DNA from 2 places in the Marinomonas sp. HM11-D genome. Region 1 is predicted to be linked to the other one. Evidence: predicted binding sites of a transcription regulator. Region 1 holds the regulator's gene; the other holds the start of a gene.
The links. Region 1 encodes FNR, which switches genes on or off when oxygen is low (the NO sensors DNR and NnrR bind a similar motif). Its sites were predicted from a motif close to TTGATNTANATCAA; they were not measured.

Region 1 (8,016 bases):
GGCATCGACATCCGTGATGGTTTGCAATATCAATGTATCGGCTGCGCCCTATGTGTCGACGCCTGTGATTCCATTATGGATAAGATGGGCTACGAACGCGGCCTAGTAAGCTACACCACCGAGCGCCGTTTGGAGGGTGAAAGCTCCCACATCATGCGCCCGAAAGCGATTGGTTACGCCATGTGTATGTTGGTAGTAGTGACCGCTTTCTTATACTTTGCAGGGGATCGTGAAGCCCTAGGTCTAGATGTTATCCGTGACCGAAACCGTTTGTTTAACACCACCCCAAGCGGCATGATCGAAAACATCTACACCATTAAAGTCATCAACATGGACCAAGCTGCCCATGAATTTGAAATCTCTGTCTCAGGCTTGGACAACATGAATATGATTGGTCGTAAAAACGTTAAGGTGAACGCAGGTGAAGTGCGCGCAGTGCCCTTCTCGATTCAAGTACCTCCGACAGCCTTGCACGAACAACGCAACACAATTTTCTTCAAAGTTGAGTCACAAGACCCGAATTATCCAGTAGAAAAGATCACAGAAAGTCGATTTATTGGTCCTGTATCAAAATAATGATCTATAAGCGGTGATAATATCACCGCTTATTCGCTTTTATATTGGAGTACCTGTATGTCGACAGCGGTTGTTACCCCACCTTGGTACAAGCAGTTTTGGCCATGGTTTATTATCTGCGTTCCCCTTTCTTCTGTTTTAGTAGCGGTTGTGCAAGTCTACGCTGCGCTTAATTCCTCCAGCGACTTGGTGAAAGATGACTACTACAAAGAAGGTCTCGCTATTAACCAAGTCATTACACAACGGGAAGCGGCTAAAGCCATGGGCATTGAGGCTAACTTACGTCTTGATAACCTAACAGGCGAACTACTGCTCACCACCAAGAACGCCACCGCGCGAGAAATTACTGCACTGTTTGCTCATGCGGCAGTATCTAGCAAAGATTTCAGTGTTAGTTTTATGCAAGTTCAGCCTAATGAATACCGTGCTCAACTAGAAAAGCCTTTATCAGGTATTTGGAACGTGTACCTAGAATCACCAAACGGTTGGCAATTAAATGGCCGTATCAACAGTGACATTCACGATCGCTTAAACTTCAACCTATGAGCAAAGCTTGTTTCCACTGCGGGGATCCAATCCCTGCAGGTTTAGACATCGCCAGTGTTCTAAAAGATGAACGTCGAGAGTTCTGCTGCTTTGGTTGCCAAGCGATTGCGGAACATATTTGTGGCGCTGACTTATCGCTGTATTACGAGCGCCGTGATAACGGAAAAGGCGCTCGCCTCACCGAGGACAACACCTCGGTGTTTGCCTTATTGGCAGAAAAAAGTCTTTACGATCAATATATCCACCAAAGTGAGGACGGCCACGTCATTCAGCTATCCTTATCAGGCATCACCTGCTCCGCCTGCGCTTGGCTGATTGAAAAGCATTTAAGCAAACAAGCGGGTGTGCAATCGGTTCACGTCAACCTAAGCAGTGCCATTGCCACCATCACTTGGGATCCAAGCATTATCAGTATTCAGCAGATCGCTAAAGAACTGCTGTACATTGGCTATACCGCACAACCTTATTTGCCTGGTGAGCAAGACACACTGCAACGTAAAGAAAAGAAACGTGCCATCATTCGCTTAGGCATCGCCGGCGTTGGCATGATGCAAGTGATGATGAGCGCCATCGCCATGTATGCTGGCGATATGCAAGGTATGGATGATATCTACCGCCAACTGCTACGTTGGATCAGTTTTATCTTTGCTACTCCTGTCGTGCTGTACGCTGGACTGCCGTTCTATCGCGGCGCACTAAGAGATTTAAAAAATCGCCATTTCACCATGGATTTGCCTGTGTCATTGGGAATTTTGCTGGCCTATGCCTCCAGCGTGATGGCGCTGTATTCAGAAACAGGTCATGTGTATTTTGACTCAGTCACCATGTTTATCTTCTTCCTATTAATGGGAAGATTCTTAGAAACCGTGGCACGCTCCTACCGTTTATCAGGCAATCACCACGCATCGCTGACAGCGGTAAAGATACTGCGCGATGACAGCGAGCTCACCATCCCATTGCAACAGCTACAAAGCGGTGATATTGCCATTATCGAGCCAGGACAAACCTTCCCTGTGGATGGCATTTTATTAAGTGATTTCACCAGCGTTGATGAGTCTAGCCTGACGGGGGAATATAGCCCTGTGACCAAGCAGGCTGGTAGCAATATTCACGCTCAAACCGTGAATGTGGACCAGCAAGCACGGCTGCAGGTTACCGAAGTCGGACAAAACACCAAAGCGGCCGCCATTTCGCGCATTACCGAACGTGCTCTTAGTGAAAAACCAAGAGTTGCCATCATAGCTGACAGAGTCGCTCATTATTTTGTTATTGCGGTTTTGATTACCGCTTCTTTAACCTACGGTTTTTGGAGTTGGATGGGGGAAGCCGAAGCCTACTGGATCATGGTCAGCGTACTGGTCGTCACTTGTCCGTGCGCGCTTTCACTGGCAACTCCGGTGGCGTTGACCACGGTGACTAATTCTTTGAAAAGTGCTGGTTTTCTGATTACCCGAGGCCATGTGATCGAAGCTTTAGCAAAGACTCAACATATTGTATTTGATAAAACCGGAACGCTCACTTACGGCAGCTTCTCTATTACACAGGTAGAGTTATTCGACTCTAGCCATTCTAAAGATCAAGTACTGTCTGTGATCAGTGGTTTAGAGCAACATTCAAAACATCCGATTGCCAAAACCTTCCAGCAATTTGCTCCGGCTCACGTTGAACAGATTCAAAACCTTGCTAGTCAAGGCGTCAGCGGCGAATATCAAGGCAAACGCTATTACTTTGGTAACCAGGCCTTATTGGAGTCTATCGGACTTCCTATGGTAACCAGTACCAATACAGGTCAAGCACAGCTCGACCTGTACTTAGCAGGTGACAAACAAGTGCTTGCCAAAATCACGCTGTGTGACGTATTACGTCCTGAAGCGCGCACTGTGATTGAGTCACTGCGTCAACGAGGCATTCGTGTCAGCTTACTAACAGGTGACACAAAGGTATCAGCCCAGAGTATTCTCGAACCAGAGTGGTTCGATGACTTTGAAACCAGCTGTTTGCCCGACCAAAAATGGCATTGGCTCAAAGCGCAATCAAGCAAAGACATTCTGATGGTGGGCGATGGCTTAAATGATGTCCCCGCTCTAGCCGGTGCTACGACCTCATTAGCAATGGGCTCTAGCTCGGATTTGGCAAAGCTGCATGCCGATGCGATTTTATTAAGTGAGCACCTAGGGACAATCCCAACGGCGCTCAAAGCCGCACAACGTTGCCGTAAAATCATCAAACAAAATCTGATCTGGGCGGCTGGCTACAACACTACCCTCTTGCCACTCGCCATCGCCGGCATGATTCCCCCATGGGTTGCGGCAATCGGTATGGCCTTAAGCTCACTGATTGTAGTGGTCAATGCCACCAGACTTAACAAACTGTAGGAACAAACATGGAAAGCCTATTTTTACTCATCCCGATTGCCGCCATTTTTGTGGTGATCGCCGTCATCATTTTTATCTGGGCCGTCAAAGGCGATCAATTTGATGACCTAAATCGCGAAGGCGAGCGCATTCTATTTGAAGACGACGACACGGATAAAAAGTCGTGATTTCTATTTTCTTTAGTGGCTTGTTGATTGGTTTAGCAGGTGCTGGACACTGTTTAGGCATGTGCGGTGGCTTGGCATCGATGCTGTCTGTTGGGCAACACTCTAACGCCCTGAAAATCGTCGCTTACAACCTTGGTCGCATTTGCTCCTACAGCTTATTTACTCTAGTTCTCGCGACGACGCTGCATTTTGGTTTGTCTGAGTACTACAGTGATTTGATGGTGCCATTGCGTACCTTTGCCGGCATTCTGCTGGTGTTTATGGGGCTGTATTTATGCGGTCTCTCGCGTCTGATACTTAAAGTCGAGTCACTTGGCCGCCATATGTGGCGTGTAATACAGCCTGCGGCTAAGGCTTTTCTACCGATTCAAAATCCAGCACAAGCCCTCGCCGCGGGGTTTGTTTGGGGTTGGCTACCATGTGGATTGGTTTACTCGACCGTATTATGGGCGACGTCACTAGGCTCTATCTCACTCTCCATGACGGCCATGCTAGGGTTCGCACTAGGCACCTTACCCGCCATGTTGTTAGCTGGACTCTTCGCGCAACAGCTAAAGACCCTTTGGCAACAACTCTACTTAAAATGGATCTTCGGTGTTCTTATCATCGTCTACGGTTTGTACAGCATTCCCTATTTGAAAAATCTGCTTTCTCACCTTGGATAGTGCCAACAATTGATCTACATCAGCGAGTAAATCAAGGATGCGAGTAAACTCCCATTAGCAATTTTAATAGGAAACGTCGTTATGCTTTGGGACTCCAAACTTATCCAAAAATACAACCTTGCTGGCCCTCGATACACGTCTTACCCAACTGCCCCGCAGTTCACTACCGAGATCAGCAAGATGGAATTGATCGGTAAGATGCTTGAGCCCTCACGATCGCCATTAAGCTTATATTTCCACGTGCCGTTCTGCGCGCATCTTTGTTACTACTGTGCCTGCAATAAAATTGTTACTAAGCAGTACGATAAGGGCGCTGAGTATGTGGAGTTACTCGGTGAAGAAATGCGTTTGCGTGCCTTGATGATTGACCAAGCACGTCCTGTGACACAGCTGCATTTTGGCGGAGGCACGCCGACTTTCCTAAGCGAAGAAAACCTTGAAACCCTGTTTGACAACATTAAAGAACACTTTAATTTGGTCAATGACGGCACTCAAGATTACAGCATTGAAATTGACCCGCGCGAAGTGAACCGTTCAAAACTAGAGCTATTGAAGCGCCTTGGCTTTAACCGTGTCAGCTTGGGTATTCAAGACTTTAATGAAGACGTACAAAAAGCCATTCACCGTACTCAATCACTAGAGTTAGTGACTGAAGTAATGGCTGATGTACGTGACCTTGGTTACCGTTCAGTCAACTTTGATTTGATTTACGGCTTACCAAAGCAAACTTTGGAAGGTTTCAGCGCCACATTGGATAAAGTCATTGCGCTATCGCCTGACCGTATTTCAGTGTTTAACTACGCGCACTTGCCACAGCGTTTCGCACCACAACGACGTATCCTAGAGGAAGACTTACCATCGCCAGATCAGAAATTGGCGTTGTTAAAGTTAAGCATCGATAAACTGACTGATGCAGGCTATGTCTACATTGGTATGGACCATTTTGCCAAACCTGATGATTCCTTAACAAAAGCGCAACAAGAAGGTCACCTGCAGCGCAATTTCCAAGGGTATACTACCCATGCAGAAACCGATTTGTTGGCATTTGGCGTGTCAGCCATCAGCCAAGTTAGCAACGCTTATTTCCAGAACCACACTGACCTGTCGTTATACCAAAACAGCATTGAAAATGGCCAGTTGGCAATTATGAAGGGCTACATCAGTAGTCAGGATGACCGTATTCGTCACGCCGTGATTATGCAGTTGCTGTGTCACAACGAACTCAATAGCCGCGATATCGAGGCTAAATTTGGCATTGATTTTAAAGACTATTTTCAGGATGAATTGAATTCTTTGCACAATTTACAGGAAGATGGTGTTATAACGGTATATTATCAAGACAGTGATGTTCAAATAAAAATTACAGAAGTAGGACGATTACTCGTACGCTGTGTCTGCATGGCGTTTGATAAATACCTAACTTCTAATTCTACTTTTTCAAAAGTTATATAAATTACCCGATCGAGCTCAGGGAGAGTTTCCATGGCAATTTCTAATTCAAACAACCGCTTTAACAGTAAATTGACTTCGCAATGTCAAAACTGCAGCCTAAGCGCACTTTGTTTGCCTATTGCATTGGCGGATGAAGACGTTAACCGCTTAGACCAAATCATCGAACGTAAACGCCCTCTAAAGAAAGGCGAAATCTTATTCCATCAAGGTGAAGAGTTCGATTCTGTATTTGCGGTGCGTACGGGGACTCTTAAAACTTACAACATCACTAACTCTGGCGAAGAACAAATCACAGGTTTCTACTGCCCAAGTGAGTTAGTAGGTCTAAGTGGTATTGATGAGAACCATTACCCTGTTTCTGCTAAAGCACTAGAAACGACTACGGTTTGTGAAATCCCATTTGCACACCTAGAACAACTGTCTTCGCAAATTCCATCGCTTAAACACCAGCTATTCCGTTTGATGAGCCGTAAAATCTGTGACGACCAACAAATGATGGTATTGCTAGGTAAGAAAAACGCCGACGAGAAGGTCGCATCTTTCCTACTGAATCTATCGCACCGTTTCAAAAAGCGTGGCTACTCAGCAACTGCGTTCCGTCTATCCATGTCTCGTGGTGAAATCGGCAACTACCTAGGTCTTGCGGTTGAAACCGTAAGCCGCGTGATGACACGTTTCCAGAAAAATGGCTTGATTGATGTAGATGGCAAAGAGATCTCTATTATTAATCTTCCAGAAATGGAGAAACTAGTCGGTGCCGCTGGCGAATGTGCTACCATTGAGCATGTTTAATTAAGCAGTTATTAAGGTTTACCTATGCTATTTGACGACTTTTACTTTAAGTCTTTAATTCGTACCGTTGAAGATTGGCCAAAGCCAGGTATCAGCTTCCGTGACATCACACCAATCTTTAGCGACCCTAAAGGTCTGCGCATGGTGGTCGATGCGTATGTACACCGTTACATCGACAGTGACATCACGCACATTGCCTGTATCGATGCTCGTGGTTTCTTGATTGCGTCGGTATTGGCTTACGAATTACACAAGCCTTTGGTATTGGTTCGTAAAAAGGGTAAATTGCCAGGCAAAACCATCTCTCAAGCTTACGACTTGGAGTACGGTAGTGCTGAATTAGAAATCCAAGAAGGCGCTGTGCACCAAGGTGCACAAGTGCTTTTATTTGATGATCTGATTGCCACAGGTGGCACCTTAGTTGCAGCCATGACGCTGTTGCAGCAACAAGGCGCCTCTATTAAAGAAGTGGCGGCAATCATCGATCTTCCAGATCTGGGTGGTAGTGCTAAGATCCAGGAAATGGATATTCCTGTATTCGCATTATGTGCATTTGAAGGCGAGTAACTTCCCTTCTCACGCACAATAAAAAAGGTGGCTTAGGCCACCTTTTTTATTGCTTATCGGTTTCAACCACGTCTTAGAACGTAGTTGAAATACCAAGACCAAAGCTCTTGTCCATGTCTGGATCGTCAGAGTAGCTCTCTAGATCCACATGAGTCAGGCCGTAGCGCAAGAATACGCGAGCATTACGCAATGTACGGTATTCACCACGGATTTCCGCTTGGTAAACGCTGTCGATATTTTGGAACGACAAGACTTTAGGTGCGTAGTACAAAGAACCTTGCACGCTGAATCGGTTTGCTTTCGGGAAGGTGTAACGGTAGAAACCACCTAACGCCATTGCCATACCTGCGTTGTCCACATCGTATTCCGTGTCAATCGCCAATAGACGCGCACCTAGACCGATTTGAACAGGATAATCTTTCGCAGTATTGATGTCCTCGATGTGCGCACCGATGTAGCCATATTTGCCATCATCAGAATGGTACATGCCGCCAAGATCCAAAAAGTATTTACCTTGATCAAGACTCACATCAACTTTCACAGCTTCATTATTTAGACTGCCTTCGAATGTGTTCGCTGCACTCGCAGAGAATGATACGGCCGTCCCAAGAACAACTGGTAGAATTTTCTTCATCGACATACTGCTTCCTTTAAAGTTAAAGCTCGATAATATTTAAGCGTTTAAATGCATCTTCCGATTGCTTCAAGCCCTTGAAGTCAAACAGTTCAGTATCCGCCAAATGAGACGGTACCACATTTTGAACTGCTGAGAACATGGTATCCACACGGCCTGGGAATTGTTTATCCCAGCTTTGAAGCATTTCCTTCACAACTTGACGCTGTAGATTTTCCTGAGAGCCACAAAGATTGCAAGGG
Region 2 (8,016 bases), on a different contig from region 1:
CGCACTTTGGCAAATAGGTTGCCCTCAGTTTTCAATAGCAACCATGCGCCACCTTGTGTCACTAGCATTAGCAAGCTCACTAGACCACATAGAATCGCAAATGGGTTAAGCAATGCGAAGAATGAGCCTGTGTAGGTCACACGTAGGTATTCGTCAAACTGGAATGGTACGCCTTGTAGTAGGTTACCAAACGCCACACCAAAGATGATTGGTGGAACAGCCGAACCAAAGCCAATAGCCCAGTCCCAGTTTTTACGCCATTTGGTACCGTCAAGCTTAGAACGGTAATCAAAACCGATTGGGCGGAAGAACAAAGCCGCCAAGGTTAGGATCATCGCCATGTAAAAGCCTGAGAACGAGGTTGCGTATACTACTGGCCAAGCCGCAAACAAGGCACCACCTGCTGTAATAAACCATACTTGGTTACCATCCCAGTGTGGGGCAATCGAGTTGATCATAATACGGCGCTCTGAATCGTCTTTTGAAATGACGTTCAAAAGCGAACCAACGCCCATATCAAAGCCGTCCGTGATGGCGAAACCGATTAGCAATACGCCAACCAATACCCACCAGATGACTTTCAGCATTTCGTAATCCATCTTAAACCTCCTGCGCTTTAAGCTGGTCTGTTTCTTTTTCTAGCGCATAGCGGCCAGTGTGCAGACTTGAAGGACCTTTCTTCGCGAAACGAATCATCAAGTACATTTCTGCAATCAAGAACACAGTGTACAAAGCAGTCATTAAACCAAGTGACAACCAAATTTGGCCCGTTGTTAGGTTCGATACCGCCACGTGTACAGGCAGTACTTCACCAATCGCCCAAGGCTGACGACCGTATTCGGCAACAAACCAACCTGTTTCACAGGCAATCCATGGCAACGGTAGCGTGAACATAATGGCTTTTAGGAACAGACGGTTTTGACCAATACGACGACGTGCGTTTTGGTAGAAAGCAAAAGCGAATGTCACCAACATCAGGAAGCCAGCTGCCACCATGATACGAAAAGCAAAGAACAGCGGCGCGACTTTAGGGATTGAGTAATCCACTGCCATATCAAGCTGCTCTGGTGTGACGTTGTTGATGTCATCGGTAAAGGCTGTCACCAATAAGCCATAACCCAAATCGTCTTTTACTTTTTCGAAGTTTTCGATCACTTGTGGGTCTTCGTTACCAGAACGTAGCTCAGCTAGTAGCTGATTAGCGTAGATACCGTTGATAATGCGTTGGCGGTGGTATTCTTTTAGCTCTTTAATACCCACCACTTCTTCATCTAATGAACGAGTGGCAATCAAGCCCATCAAGCCAGGTATACGCAACGCATATTCTGTTTCTTCAAGCTCTTGATTCGGGAAACCAATGATGGTGAACGGCGCTGGCGCTTCGTGTGTTTCCCACTCAGCCTCAACAGCAGCCAACTTCACACGCTGTACTTCACCTAACTCATAACCTGACTCGTCACCAAGAATGATAACGCTCAAAGTAGCCGCTAGACCGAACGCTGAAGCGATGGCAAACGAACGACGCGCAAAGGCCAAGTCACGATTTTTAAGTAGGTAGTAGCTTGAGATCACCAATACAAAGATAGCGCCCGTTACGTAACCCGCTGAAACCGTGTGAACAAATTTCACCTGCGCCACTGGGTTAAATAGCAACGCACCAAAGTCCACCAATTCCATACGCATGGTTTGGTAGTTGAACTCAGAACCGACTGGGTTTTGCATCCAACCGTTGGCGATCAAGATCCACAGTGCAGACAAGTTAGAACCTAGCGCTACCAGCCAAGTCACCATTAAGTGCTTAACTTTGCTTAAACGGTCCCAACCAAAGAAGAACAAACCAACCAAGGTTGATTCAAGGAAGAAGGCCATCAAACCTTCGATTGCCAAGGGCGCACCGAAGATGTCACCTACGTAATGCGAGTAGTAAGACCAGTTTGTCCCGAACTGGAACTCCATGGTCAAACCGGTTGTAACACCTAAGGCGAAGTTGATACCAAACAACTTACCCCAAAAGCGCACCATGTCCTTGTACACCTGCTTGCCTGTGATGACGTACACGGACTCCATAATCGCAAGTAGGAAAGAAAGGCCGAGGGTCAGAGGTACAAACAAAAAGTGGTACATGGCCGTTAGCGCAAACTGGAACCGCGAGAGCTCTACAACTGCTTCATTAATCATGATCTTAACCCATGTCTAACGTAAGAAAACGGCGGCTCTTCCGAGGCACTTCAATGCTCTTATTGCTTTTGGTCGCCAACAAACACCAAATCATTCACGAAATGTATGACTGGCATACACGTGAATTATTTATTAGCAAGGCTTATGGGTCATTGCGATAGATCAATAAATGACACTAATGACTTCACTCTTGTTCAACTTACTCAATCTTTACAACAAGAAAGCAGGTTTATAACACTCAACACGAAGTGGCATAACACCATAAGCAGTGCTTCGGCGCATATTAGATTCTCATTATTTATACGAGTCAACACAAAAAGTAATAAGCTTATATCTTTTTGGGATATGTTATTTTTTCATATAACCATGGGCGATAAAAAATCCTTATGGTTACCACTTTGCTTGCCGTTGGCTCTTAATCGCGCCTCGCTGTTTTTTGCTATCCAAGCGTTTGCGCTGGGAGCTCTTAGTGGGTTTAGTCGGACGACGCACCTTCTGTGGCCGATTAGCGTCAAGAATTAACGCCAGCAAGCGCGCCAAGGCATCCTCACGGTTAGCTTCTTGGGTACGAAACTGTTGCGCCTTGATGACTAAAATACCGTCTTTGGAGATACGACTATCGTTTAACGACAGCAATTGCTCTTTAATTCTTTGCGGCAAAGACGATTGCAAAATATCAAAACGCAAATGAATCGCGCTGGAGACCTTGTTGACGTTTTGACCGCCCGCCCCTTGAGCGCGAATTGCGGTCATTTCAATTTCATGATCGGGTATTTCTACGGTATTCGAGATTTTTAACGCCATGTCTTCGCTCAATTGCTTCTTTATTGAGCCATTATTGTAACAGGGCGACCTGCTTTCATAATGTTACTTCGCATCTTTTGACAAGTTCGTTACAATCACTGTCCTTTTTGATTTAAGACTGGAGCCATCAGTGACACTATTTCGTCCATGCATCGACCTACACCAAGGCAAAGTGAAACAGATTGTAGGGGGGAGTTTGAATGACACTGGCGCTAAAGAGAACTTTATTAGCGACTACGACGCCGCATATTACGCCAACCTGTATCGCGAACATGCGATCACCGGTGGTCATGTTATTGCGCTTGGCAAAGACCACGAGAACAAATTAGAGGCACTGAGCGCACTTCGAGCTTACCCAAATGGCTTACAGTACGGCGGCGGTGTGACCGTTAAAAATGCTGCAGAATACTTAAAAGCCGGTGCGTCCCACGTTATCGTCACGTCTTACCTATTTGAAAACGGTGAGTTCTCTTGGGACCGTCTAGATCAAATTAAACGAGAAACAGGTACCGAGCGCTTAGTATTGGACTTAAGCTGCCGTCGTGTCGGCAATAGTTGGTTTATCGCTACGGACCGTTGGCAGACCATCACTTCTACAGAAGTGAACATGGAAAACTTAGTCGAGCTTGCTAACCACTGTGATGAGTTCTTAATTCATGCGGCGGACGTGGAAGGCCTACAAGCCGGTATCGATGAAAAGCTAGTAGCACTGTTAGGCCAAGGCTGTCCAATCGATGTTACTTACGCTGGTGGTGCGCGCTCATTAGAGGATCTAAAGCGAGTGCATGAGCTGTCTAATGGCCAGGTAGATTTGACCATCGGCAGCGCCCTAGACATCTTCGGTGGCAAAGGTGTCACCCTAGAAGATTGCATTAACTGGAACCGCCAACAGTAAATATCCCCATTAAATCGAGGGTTCTTTACATGGCCCTCGATTTGTTGCGCATTCGCTGACTCGACATCCCTGCCCCATTACCGCATACTTGGCGCACATCATATTTACATTAGGAAACATTTCGACTATGAGGATCTTTCGTACTGGTTTTGTTCTACTTCCCTTGTTGTTAGCGGCGTGTTCCTTTCCGACAAAACCGACTTCCTCTGACTCTACTGTAAACGAAGTTGGTGCACTGGGTAACACGAAGGCTGAACAGCCTTCAGCCACTCAGTCAACGCAAGAGAACGAGACAACAAAACCCGAGCTATCGAATCAAGAGCTGTTGGCACAATACAAGTCCTTACAGACACTGGCGCGCCAAAACATTCAAGAATTGGAAACTCGTCTTGGCCAGACCATCAGCAAACCAAGTTTATCGATTCCTTCGACTAATGATGTGGCGATGCTGAAGAGCAAGGTTAACGAGCTACAAGAGTTTACCAGTGATTTGACTGGCCAGATTGTGGAATTAGACAAACGCGTTATGGAACGTCGTGATCAGCCGAAAAAAGGTGATCAGCTGCAAGTTCATTTGTCTGCGTTGGAAGTCGATAACCAGAAGTCATTTAAAGCACAGCCGTTAGTCGGCAACTGGGTGCGTGGTGAATCAAGAGTGGTTCGCTTAAATGAAAACTTCTTGATGGGCAATGCCACATCAGAGCCATTAAATCTAACTTACACCGAAACCTACCAAATCATTATGAATGAAAAACTGATTGGTACCTTTGGTCCGAATCGCAGCAAATACGAGTTAGAATTTGATGCGCCAACGTCTGATCAAAAGGGTCAGATCGTCGGCACCTTAAAAATTCGTATTCCAGATTAGATTCAATGAGCTGGGGAAGCCTTTCGCTGGGCTTCCTCTGCTTCCTCAAGTGTTTCTACAGTCCGCACCAACTTCGCTGGCACCATCACCGATAACGACTTCGGCATCACTTCCACCAAAAGCTGTTCCGCTTCTCGGTTTTCCCCGTCTAATACATAGGACACCAAACCACCGTCTTTGGCCTCTAATTTAACGCGATAAGCGGTAGTATGATGCACCCCTTCGTACTCGTGATCTTCATAACGATTGGTTAAACCATGTCCAACCAGTTCCAACAGGTTCAAAATTTGTGGACGATCAGGAGACAACCAAGTTAAATCCATCTCACCATCGGTGAGATCTGGTGCTCCGCGCCCTTGAGCAAGCAAGGTGGTCACGGGCGCCGCATTCGCAATCGTCAGGCTGGGTGTATTGATTTCGATCGCTTCTTGATCGTTCATCTGCACCTTATAAACCGTACTTTGATTATCCCCTACGGCTTCAGATAAACCTTGTAAATAGGCCAGCTGACCGCTGGTATTTTTCTTCGCACGATCGGCTTTCTCGATCATTTTTTGCTCAAAGCCAACGCCACACAGTAATAACATCACTTCATCATTACAAAGTGCCGTATCAATGCGACTTTCCACCCCTTCAATCAGCGCCATACAAGCGGTCTGGATTGGGTTGATCTTCACTCCCACACCACACAAAGCATGGCTCAAGGCATTCGCGGTCCCCAACGGAATGATGCCCAATTTGACCTGCGTATTAACCAGCTCTTGGGCCACCTCAGCAACAGTACCATCACCACCACAAGCAATGATCACATCAGGATGCTTGCGCAGTGCCTTTTGTGCCCAATAACTGCCGTTATGCTTTTCTGACGTAGTGCGAATGGTAATGTCGTAGTAAGGCGCTAGCAGCGCCATGATTTGCTCTTTGCTTTGCGCCCATTGGCGAGTCCCTGCCACAGGGTTAGCAATTAACCATGCCGTGTTATGAACTCTTAACAGTCTTTTGTGATGCATGACGGTCAGTTTATTGAACTGACGTTTGTTTAAGTGAACGCTTTTACGCACACTTTTAATTTGTTTAATTACCCCAGCAACGGTTTTGTTAGGATGCTGACTTAATAAATAGGCGGCCATCATAAACACCGAGCGTCCTCGACCTAAAGCACAATGCACAATCACACTGCGCCCCCCTTTACGATGTGTATGAATCCAATTTAGGGCACGCTTTACCTGCACTTCCGAAGGTGTTGCGTGATCCAAAATGGGCACATTGAGATAATCAATCTCCTCACCTAATAAAGTCCAATTGAGAGAGTTGAACTCAGCCGTGACATCCAAGACGGCACAGATATCGTGGCTTTTTAAGAAATGTATATCCGATGGAAACAATCGACGCGCCAAAAACAGGCCCGGCTCAATTTCTTGAATGGCAGGGACTTTATCGCGGCTGCGAGCAATGGCGTTATAACATTGTGTGGCCCATAAGAATGGCCAGAGCGTCCAACGAATAGAAAAAGGAATGCTGCCATCGGCACGCTTTCTGAAAATAGAAGGGTTATTAAATATATAAGCCAGACTCACCACGAAAAATGACAAGGCTGCCCAGCCCCAAGCACTGCGAAAATATAAGTCAGCGGTGGTGATCCCCAGCAGTACAAACACTAAGGCAAGTACAAAATACAGATTCGTATGCAACAGCATAATGGCTCCTCCTAGTCCGCGAACTTAACTAGTTATACGTTTACAAAGGTCCGTCTCACCTTTATTACCATAACCATAAGCCATTCATTCGTAAATCTTTGTTGAGGATCTTGCGATTTTCATGCATTTGAATGCTGGAGAAGAAAGGCTGTAAAAAACACCAAAAATACATTTTGCCTGATTAAACACTGTGCTAATCTCGATTCGTGTTGACTAGAAGTTATCGAACATTCTTTAACCATAGTCAATTGTTCACGGGAAGAGCGACTTTTGCATTCTAGTGGCTTTTCTTTATCAAGTTCGTTGGTGCTCTTGCACCTGGAGTTATCTTAATGGATGCATCTATCTCTTTGTTTGAACTAGGATGGCAAACCTATTTCCAACAGCAGTTGTCATTGGATGACCTAGAAGCGCATAAAATTGCACGTGTTTGCCGAGTTGAACCGTCCAATTACGCCTTACTTTCTGAGCAAGGTCTCATTAGCTTAGCAATACAACCCTCGCAGCCGAATATGACTATCGGTGATTGGGTAATCGTTAATTCTGATAATCAGTTCGTCCGTAAACTAGACCGCAGTGCCCTTTTCAACCAAGAGCAAAAATTAATTGCTTCTAACATTGATACGGTGTTGATTGTAAGTGCACTTGATGACAATTTTAATATCGAACTGATTAAGCGCTACCTTGAATTAGTACATGAAGCAGAGTCTGACGCGATTGTCGTGTTGACCAAAGCAGACCTGTGCGATGCAACGGAAGTGGATGAGAAGCGTGACCGCGTTCAACGCCTCAACCCTCTCCTGATGATAGAAACCGTTAACACTAAGTCGGAAGAACCTGTGGAAGCGTTGAAGAGCTTCTTTAAGAAAGGTAAAACCGTCGCCATCCTTGGTGCACCCGGTGCAGGCAAATCACGCTTAGTGCGTAGCCTAATCGACTTAGATGACGCAAACACTCACTTTAGTGTCGAGCAAGACTCATTATTCCGCTTACCAAATGGCTCAGTACTACTGGACTCTCCTGAGTTACGTGAGCTACAAGCGAGTGAAGCGATGAGCTCAGTCTCTGGACTTGAAGTGGTCGCCAAGCTTGCAGAAAAATGCCGTTTTAATGACTGCACACACACCAACGAACCTGGCTGTGCGGTGAGAAAAGCGCTTGATGATGGCGAAGTGGAAGAGCAACGCGTGCGCGCTTTCAAACGTGCAAACTTCTCTCGCGATGAAGACGACTCTTCCAAGTCTAAACCACACGATAAATTCCATCGTAGTGCTCACTCAGATGCCCGTGCGAGAAAGCACAGCATTACGGAGTAAAACGCAACAGACATAAAAAAACCTGCTTAACGCAGGTTTTTTTATGTCGTTCGATTCGCTCCAGAGATGCTTTACAGCATCTCTTTCGCGTTCATCATCGCTGTCCAAGCCGCAATCGACTTATCAAACTCACCTCGTTCCGCTTTCGGAATCGAAGACATGGTTGGGATTTTAGCCGTCATTGGGTTGACTGGCTTGCCACCAATATGCAGCTCATAGTGTAAGTGTGGGCCTGTGACTCGGCCGGTTGAACCCGAC

Region 2: ACOSVP_RS05885 (cytochrome ubiquinol oxidase subunit I) is a predicted target of FNR. The motif match lies at 2,331-2,344, and genes of this name have one in related genera.

The regions. Positions count from the first base shown of each region.
Region 1 is NZ_JBMMKT010000002.1:278,608-286,623, reverse strand. It holds gene ccoG (cytochrome c oxidase accessory protein CcoG) at 1-576, shown strand, start outside; gene ACOSVP_RS03740 (FixH family protein) at 634-1,122, shown strand; gene ACOSVP_RS03735 (heavy metal translocating P-type ATPase) at 1,119-3,497, shown strand; gene ccoS (cbb3-type cytochrome oxidase assembly protein CcoS) at 3,506-3,664, shown strand; gene ACOSVP_RS03725 (sulfite exporter TauE/SafE family protein) at 3,661-4,329, shown strand; gene hemN (oxygen-independent coproporphyrinogen III oxidase) at 4,411-5,781, shown strand; gene fnr (fumarate/nitrate reduction transcriptional regulator Fnr) at 5,812-6,573, shown strand; gene ACOSVP_RS03710 (adenine phosphoribosyltransferase) at 6,598-7,140, shown strand; gene ACOSVP_RS03705 (YfaZ family outer membrane protein) at 7,214-7,780, opposite strand; gene ttcA (tRNA 2-thiocytidine(32) synthetase TtcA) at 7,797-8,016, opposite strand, start outside.
Region 2 is NZ_JBMMKT010000003.1:289,405-297,420, forward strand. It holds gene cydB (cytochrome d ubiquinol oxidase subunit II) at 1-599, opposite strand, end outside; gene ACOSVP_RS05885 (cytochrome ubiquinol oxidase subunit I) at 601-2,178, opposite strand; gene arfB (alternative ribosome rescue aminoacyl-tRNA hydrolase ArfB) at 2,569-2,982, opposite strand; gene hisA (phosphoribosylformimino-5-aminoimidazole carboxamide ribotide isomerase) at 3,113-3,877, shown strand; gene ACOSVP_RS05900 (hypothetical protein) at 4,005-4,745, shown strand; gene ACOSVP_RS05905 (diacylglycerol kinase family protein) at 4,748-6,442, opposite strand; gene rsgA (GTPase RsgA) at 6,775-7,758, shown strand; gene ACOSVP_RS05915 (peptidoglycan DD-metalloendopeptidase family protein) at 7,830-8,016, opposite strand, start outside.